2 regions of the Lysinibacillus sp. K60 genome follow, and region 1 is predicted to be linked to the other one. Evidence: riboswitches for the same ligand, from Rfam matches in the RefSeq annotation. Region 1 holds a riboswitch; the other holds the start of a gene.

Region 1 (4,172 bases):
TTCTTGTCTAAAAGGTTAGCATCCTATAATATTTACTTAACGGTCGGTAAAAAAGGAGGGTAATAATGGGAAATAAAGAACAAACTTTTCAAAAGATTATAGAAATTGCTTATGGGATGTTTGCGGAAAATGGATTTGAAAAAACAAGCTTAGCAATGATTGCTACAGAGGTCGGTATTTCAAAACCAGCCATTTACTATTATTTTCAATCAAAAGATCAATTAATCGCTTTCATATTTGATGAATTGTATAAAGAAATTCAACATGATGTCGCTGTGGAGTATAAAGAGCTTTCTTCTGCTAATTTTAAGGAGGAATTACTTAAGCTAGGCTATAAATCTATTGAGGCACAGGACAAGGACCCTTATTTTAATAAAATATTTAATCAATATGTACTATTAGCGGCCCGCGATGAAAACTATAAAAGACAATTAGTAGAGCTAGAAACAAGCTTTTTAACGAGCTTTGTTGCTATCCTACGATATGGCGTACAGCTAGGCGTGCTAGAGGATACTCCCCATATAGAAGCGAAGGCACAGATGCTAGCCCTCGTCTATGATAATATCGGTAATTTCATGTTAACAGGCAACCAATTGAACTATAGGGCTATTTGGAAGGAGGCAGTGAATAGCGTTATCCAAGGGGGCAAAGATGACAAAAAGAAATGATGATCGGCGCATTGAAGGTCTTGATTTTGCAAGAGCTCTCGCCATGCTTGGCATGTTCATTGTCAATTTTGGCGTCATAACAGGTTCTACAACGAATGGTTCAACATGGTTAATGGCCTTCCAACATCTTTTCGAGGGACGTGCTTCGGCCGTATTTGTCATGCTAGCAGGAATAGGGACAGCCTTCATGACTCGTCAGGCTAGAGAGAGTAAGGACCCAATCCTTCTTCGTCAAAATCGACTTACTTTGTGGAAGAGGGCGCTTTTGTTATTTACGATAGGGATTATATTATATGCAATCGGCTGGACAGGAGATATCTTACATTATTATGGCGTGTATATGTTTGTTGCTGCTTGTTTGATTGCCCAATCCAAGAAAATGATGATCTTCATAATTGGTGCCATCCTTATCCTTTCACAATGGCTTCAAATTCAATTTAGTTACCTTGCTGGTTGGCATCCAACATATGTGCTACTAGAGTATCTTGATTTTTGGACACCAGCTGGATTTATAAGAAATTTGATGTTTAATGGCTATCATCCACTATTCCCCTGGATTTGCTTCTTTCTGATAGGGATGGTAATGGGCACATTAGATTTAACAAATCATACATTAAGAAAAAACTTACTGGTGATAGGCTTATTGCTAGTCATCGTGACTGAGACTTGTTCAACGTTATTCATTAAGATGACAACCATTCATTTATTAGATGTAGAGAGTGCATTGTATTTATTTGATACAGGACCGATTCCACCGAATATGATGTATGTCCTCTCTAATTCGGCTTCGGCTATTGTTATCATTGTTGGCTCCATCTATCTTGTAGAGACATGTAAAAATAAAGTTATACAATCTTTCATATTAACTGGACAAATGTCTTTAACGCATTATGTTGGCCATGTTGTTATAGGCATTGGAATACTAATTATTTGCCAAAAGCTGGAGAACCAAACACTTGCTTTTTCCATGCTGTATGCCTGCTGTTATTTTTTAGGATGTGTCGTGGTTTCTGTATGGTGGAGGACTAAACATCATCGAGGCCCACTTGAATTCATGATGAGGAAATGGAGCTTGTAATAAATTAATGGATTGCCATCTATTTCTCACTGACTAGGCATAAAATACTTTAGGTATAGGGAGTCTTTTAATCTAAACGACATATTGCATAGTATTCAACTAGGTTTTCTAATATTTTGTATTGACATTCCTATAGCAGAATTATAGAATTATTTTCAAGAAACGCAGTACTCTTATCAAGAGAGGTGGAGGGACTTGGCCCAATGAAGCCTCGGCAACCGAACAACAGGTGCCAAATCCAACAGATGGTGTCTGAGAGATAGGAGGGGCTATCAATCAGTTTGATGCGTTGGCCTCTTTATGAACAATAAGGATAAAAAAGAAGGGGTGTATCGTATGGCTCAGTCAGTAAAAGTAGATGATAAGAAACTAGAGGCAATTGCGAAGGCGATTCAAAATCTTGAATTTGGTGAAGTGCATATTACGATTCAAGATGGTGTGATTGTGCAAATTAATAGGCTTGAAAAGCAGAGATTTCCGCAGAAAAAATAACAATGATTTCAGTAGAACTTATGTCAAACGGCCACCTATAAGCATGAAGGATTTCCTGTGCTTACAAGTGGCCTTTTTTTGTGTAAAGGCTAGCTATAAAAGCTTTTTGGTATGGGACCGATATGGCGGCGATGATACAGCAAAGGCTCTTTTTGAGCATTTGTAATGTCTACGACCTGCCCAATAAAAATGGTATGGTCGCCAGCATCGATTTGCTGAAATGTTTTACATTGTAAATTAGCTGCGGTATCATGTAAAATCGGTAGTCCTAAAGAGGAAGTTGACCATGATGCTTGTGCAAAGCGATCAGGGATTTTACTAGCAAATAGTGTACATAAATGCTCTTGATCACTCGCTAAAATATTGACCGCAAAATTTGGCGCAGTCGTGAAATAGGGATGGAGCTGAGATTTTTTATCGAGTGACCACAAAATAAGGAGCGGGTCGATTGAAACAGATGCAAAGGAATTGACGGTTAAGCCAATCGGTTTTGTGTCATGACATGTCGTGACAACTGTTACGCCTGTAGGATAATTACCTAATGCCAATTTAAAAGCAGCTACTAAATCTGTCATTCAAATCACCTCTTTATGAAATTAGTGAACGGAGTTTGTAGGTAAACGAAACTTTTTTTCATATCCTACTAGTAACTCCTTTTCTTGAGTAAATTTTAAACTAATCAAACATACAGGTAAAGGTAATGGGGAAAGAAAGGGGAATGGCCATGACTTTATATTTTGATCATCTGGTTCATCAAGTGGAGTCACCAGAAAATATAAAGGTTTTCTTCAATAAACGAAATGTCCATACAGTGAATGGTGGGCAGCACACGATGTGGGGGACTTATAATACGTTAAGCTACTTTGGCTTAAGCTACATTGAACAAATTGCTATCTATGATCGTGATTTATTTGAGCAAGCGGCACAATACCCATATTCCCTACATTATACGTTTAAACGTGATCAAGAGCGCCAGGGATTTTCTCGAATTGCTCTGCGCACAAAAAATATTGACGAAGAGGGTCGACGCTTGCGAGCATTGGGCTATGAAGTATATGGACCAGATGCATGTAGCAGAACAAGACCAGATGGCACGGTGGTAGAATGGAAGCTACTGCATTTTGGTAAGCCAGATCTGCCAATTGATTTTCCATTTTTAATTGAATGGGCGGAGGAAAATGAAGAGCGTTTGGTTCAATTAAAGGCAAGTGGTGCCATTGATGTAAAACAGGCTATCACGATGGAATCCGTCCAATTCTACGTCAAGGACATGCAGGCAACAGTAAAACTGTGGCAAGAGGTGTTACAGCTACCAGTGCCTACGCAGTATGAGCAGTATATGTCACTACAGCTACCGAATATGCGTTTAGATTTCTATGAGGAAGAGAGTGCGATGGCAATGACACTTGGTCATGTCAAAGAGGGACCATTTGGTGTGACATTAAAGGATCCTAAACGAACAAAGGAAACATTAGTTTGTCCTGGTGCTTTTTATTGGATAAATCGATAATGAGAAAAAGGCTGGAACATAAGCTAAATAATCTCTAAATTAACAAAACATGATAACTAGGAAAACCGAACTATTCCAAAACACTTCGTGAGCATTTCAGTGGATAGTTCGGTATTTTTGTTGGCTGAAACACTTTTGACCCAGCCACTTTACATAGTGTTGAAAACAAAAATATCCATAGAATTTCTAATGCAGGCTACTTGCTTTCCTGTGGGCGAGCCGCTTCCTCCGCTATCGCTACAATCCACTCACTTTTTAGCAAAGGTGTTCACTACTCATTTTATCGAGAGGTGCTGTCACCCATCACTTTTCTAAAAGGTCTTTTTCTAGTGACATGATCTTTATTCAACAATGGAAAAATCCACTTCAACAGAGAAGTGGATTTTCGTTGCCTATTATTTATTCAATTGTCATTTTTTTCGAT
Region 2 (4,172 bases), on a different contig from region 1:
CCATGTATACTTACTCCTTTTTTCTGTTCATCCAATTGCTCTATATATTTCATCAACTCTAGTGTCACATCGTAACGTAAAAATGGTGTAATAAGGTAAATCCCATTGAAATATTGCGTAGCCTCTTCTACTAATTCTTTGGCAATAGCAATCCCTTCCAATGTTGCCTTTTCTTTATCTTCTCCACATGCTTTCATTCTTGTTAAGGCATCTTCAGATAATTTGATACCTGGCACTTCATGATGTAAAAATTCAGCGCTTTTATAACTCGTAACAGGCATAATACCGATGTATATTGGAGCTTGTAAATGCTTTGTTGCCTCATAAATCTCTACAATCTTCTCTTTCGTATATACTGGTTGAGAAATGAAATAGTCTGCCCCATGCTCAATTTTCTTCTCCAAGCGTGTCACAGCACGATCTAACACACGGACGTTTGGATTAAATGCAGCAGCAACTGAAAAATTTGCTTTTTTACGAAGTGGCTTACCTGAGAACGAGACCCCTTCATTTAATTGCTTAATTAATTGGATTAGCTCCATGGAAGATACATCATAAACACTTGTCGCACCTGGGAAATCTCCTACTTTCGTTGGATCACCCGTAACGGCCAACACATCATGAATACCTAAAGCATTTAACCCCATTAAATGGGATTGTAGACCAATTAAATTACGGTCGCGACATGTAATATGAGTTAGTGGGCGTACACTATGTGTGCTCTTCAACAATGCGCCCATTGCAATATTACTAATACGTGGAGAGGCCAGTGAATTGTCTGCCATCATAACTACATCTGCACCTGCATCATATAATTGCTTTGCTCCTTCAAGGAACCCATCGATCTCTAAATGTCTAGGTGTATCCAACTCTACTATGACAGAGCGTTCACGTTTAACTTTTTCATGAAGAGGCTCATACTTTGTTGGCTCCGCTTCCCGAACAATCTCAATCTTTTTAGGCTTCGCATGCTTCTCCTGAACCGGTGATAACTCTTCTAAATACTTCTTTGCTGCTGCAATATGTTTGGGTGTTGTACCACAGCAGCCCCCTATTAAGCGTACACCTTGATCACGCAATTCAACAGCCGCTCGACCAAAATAATCAGCTTCTGACTCATAAACGACACGCCCATCCTCTAAGTCCAGAAGTGAAGCATTTGGATAGGCTGACATAAATGCCTTATGAGGAAGTTCTACACCCTCAAATGCCAGAATTGTATGGTGTGGACCTAGTCGACAATTGACACCAACAATATCAGCACCTAGGGCTTCAAGCTCATGGAGAGCATTATTTAAAGACATCCCATTTTGTAAAACACCAGGCTCATGCATAGAAACTTGTGCAATAATCGGCAATTTTGTTTTTTCTCGTAGCATCTTTAAGGTTGCTGTTAATTCTTCAAAATCATAATAAGTTTCAAGTAAAAGGCCATCTGGATTCCCTGCAAGTAAGACTCTTGCTTGTTCTTCAATAGTCGCTAATATTTCATCCAAGGTTGCATCACTTTTACGAATTCCCCGAATACCACCAATTGTTCCTAAAACAAATTGACCGCCATCAGCCGCTGCTCGTTTTGCGATGGTGATAGCAGCTTCATTAAATTGTTGGACACGTGATTCTAATCCATAGCGAGCTAATTTAATGGCATTTGCACCGTACGTATTCGTTTGAATGATGTCAGCACCAGCTGCAATATATTCTCTATGAATCTTTTCAATTAACTCGGGTCTCTGAACATTCATTTCCTCATGGCAATACTCCAATCCATAGCCATATAGCACTGTGCCTATTGCACCGTCTGCCGTCAATACATGCGTTTTTAACCTTTCAAGCAATCCCATAAAATTAGCCTCTCTTTCTATGTCTCTATATAATAAAAAGCCTTCTTTCATAAAAAAGAAGGCTTTAACGATTCATCATTGTTGTTCCTTCTCATCTTCGACTCAACGGTCTTCTGGATTTAGCACCTGACAATAAAGTTGGTTGCTGAAGCTTCAATGGGCCAGTCCCTCTGCTTCTCTTGATAAGAATTAAGTATGAATTTTTTAAATAATTAAAAGAATCATATCGTTTACTGACGAATGAGTCAAGACTATTTCACATAACTAAGTTTTTTTTCACTTAAAATCTTAGAAATTGGCAAGTTCCTTTGCAAGCTCTTCGCCAATTTTTTTCCCATTTTGAATGCAAGCACCGATACCTACGCCAAAATATGAGCACCCTGCAATCGATAAATTAGGATATTTTTCATGTAATTCTTGTAGTAATCCTTGTAATGCCTCACGATGCGCTAGATCATATTTAGGCATTTGATCAATCCATTTTGTTACATTCACAACGGTTGGTTGCTCCTCTATTCCTAGGCTCTTTCTCACATCATCTAAAGCAACTGCTGCCAATTCTTCATCCGTCATGGCACGTAGTTGCTCATAGGCTGGATTGATGCTCTTATAAAAGAGTCGCACAAGTAATTTATTTTCTTTCGATGTATGCTTCCATTTACGACTAGTCCAAGTTGCTGCATTACAAGTAACGTCTGAATTATGGGAAACAATATAGCCTGTTCCATCTGCTGGCAATTTAGCATCTGGCACATCAAAACCTAAATAGATAGTAATCGCTGACGCTGTCGTAAATCGATCAAAATAGCGGTTTAAAGATTCATCCTGTAGCAGATTTTGGACAGTATCGTTCGGTAATGCTAAAACGACATAATCTGACTCAATAATTTCACCATTAGCTAAGGTAATAGTGTAGTTCTTATCTTGTTTTTGAACATTTAACGTAGTAACACCCTTGATAATTTCTACATCGGATAAGGTTTGTTCAAGTCGATCAATTAAAGAAGATAAACCTTTTTTAAACGATATAAATTTTTTGTTCGCTGCTTTAACAAATTGCTCACGATTCGCATCAAAGCCTTTAATAATACTTCCATAATCATTCTTATAATCAATCAAATACGGTAAAGTAGAGCCAATAGAAAGCTGATGTAAATCTCCCGAATAAACACCTGCAAGGACTGGTGCAATTTGATTTTTCACCAGTTCCTCTCCTAAATAGTAAGTTAAAAATTCACCGATTGAACTTTCCTTTGTGAAGCTATTGTTTGGCAATGTTAAATCCTTCAACGCTTCTTTTTTTCCTTGCTCGGAAATAAGTGTACTTTCCTCTAAGGATGCTAAACTCATCGGTATTCCGAAAGTTGAATCTGCCGGAATAGCATGTAACTCATTATTCGTATAAATATAAGAAATACCTGTTTCGTTGTAAACTAGTTCCGCCTCAAAATCAAGCTCCCGCACGAGTTCCATAACGCCTTGATGACGGGCTACAATAGAATCAGCACCCGTTTCCATGATGAAACCTTTTTCATGTGCTGAATATAATTTGCCTCCTAAATATGTATTTTTTTCTATAAGCACTAGACGAACATCTAAATTATGTTCCTTTACTTGACGTTGCAAATAATGCATTGTACATAGTCCTGTAATACCGCCGCCTAAAACAACAACTGTTTTCATCATAACCGCCCCTATTATTCGTTCTTTCTACAGTATAATCTTTTTTTCATTGAAAATTACGTTAAACCCTTTACAAATTTAGCAAAAATAGAGCTATTTCTTCAGTGAAATAGCTCTTACTTTCTGAATCTCTATAAGATTGATCCTCTATAACGATGGCTTCACAACAAACATTTTAATAGGTACTATAGTGTTTATTACGTCTAAAAACATAAAAAATAGGATGTTGTTAATAGTCTATCCTTTTAAATTTTGCGCAAAGCTCGCTAATTTTTCTGCTGAATTTGTTACCTCAGTAAATGAAGTGCCTAATTCACTTAATATGCCTACAATTGCTTGTATTTTTGTTGCCATACACTCATTTTGATCTTTTGCCTCTGTCATGGCTCCCAATATACTCGTAAATTGGCCTTCAGTTTGTAACATATTTTCTTCACCTGCTGCAACTTCATCTTGAATATTTGTCAAAGAATACTCTAGTTTCTCTGTTCGTTCACCTGTCTTTTTCAATAACAAAGCCACCGCTGTAACAGATTCTTTTGTCTGAATTGATAATTTCCGTACTTCATCGGCCACTACACTAAAGCCCTTTCCCGCTTCCCCAGCACGTGCTGCTTCAATTGCTGCATTTAAAGCCAATAGATT

The links. A riboswitch is a leader RNA that binds a small molecule or an ion and turns the genes downstream of it on or off. The one in region 1 is predicted to bind S-adenosylmethionine.
Region 2: linked by a shared signal. The riboswitch ahead of HCH28_RS21280 (bifunctional homocysteine S-methyltransferase/methylenetetrahydrofolate reductase) and the one ahead of HCH28_RS09555 (YezD family protein) in region 1 are both predicted to bind S-adenosylmethionine.

What each region holds. Positions count from the first base shown of each region.
Region 1 covers NZ_JAASJR010000003.1:449,936-454,107, forward strand. The annotation lists gene HCH28_RS09545 (TetR/AcrR family transcriptional regulator) at 66-668, shown strand; gene HCH28_RS09550 (DUF418 domain-containing protein) at 652-1,746, shown strand; SAM riboswitch class I at 1,917-2,012, shown strand; gene HCH28_RS09555 (YezD family protein) at 2,083-2,238, shown strand; gene HCH28_RS09560 (flavin reductase family protein) at 2,328-2,813, opposite strand; gene HCH28_RS09565 (VOC family protein) at 2,963-3,748, shown strand; gene HCH28_RS09570 (amphi-Trp domain-containing protein) at 4,148-4,172, opposite strand, start outside.
Region 2 covers NZ_JAASJR010000013.1:25,700-29,871, forward strand. The annotation lists gene HCH28_RS21280 (bifunctional homocysteine S-methyltransferase/methylenetetrahydrofolate reductase) at 1-1,844, opposite strand, end outside; gene metH (methionine synthase) at 1-4, opposite strand, end outside; SAM riboswitch class I at 1,933-2,033, opposite strand; gene HCH28_RS21285 (protoporphyrinogen oxidase) at 2,133-3,527, opposite strand; gene HCH28_RS21290 (globin-coupled sensor protein) at 3,765-4,172, opposite strand, start outside.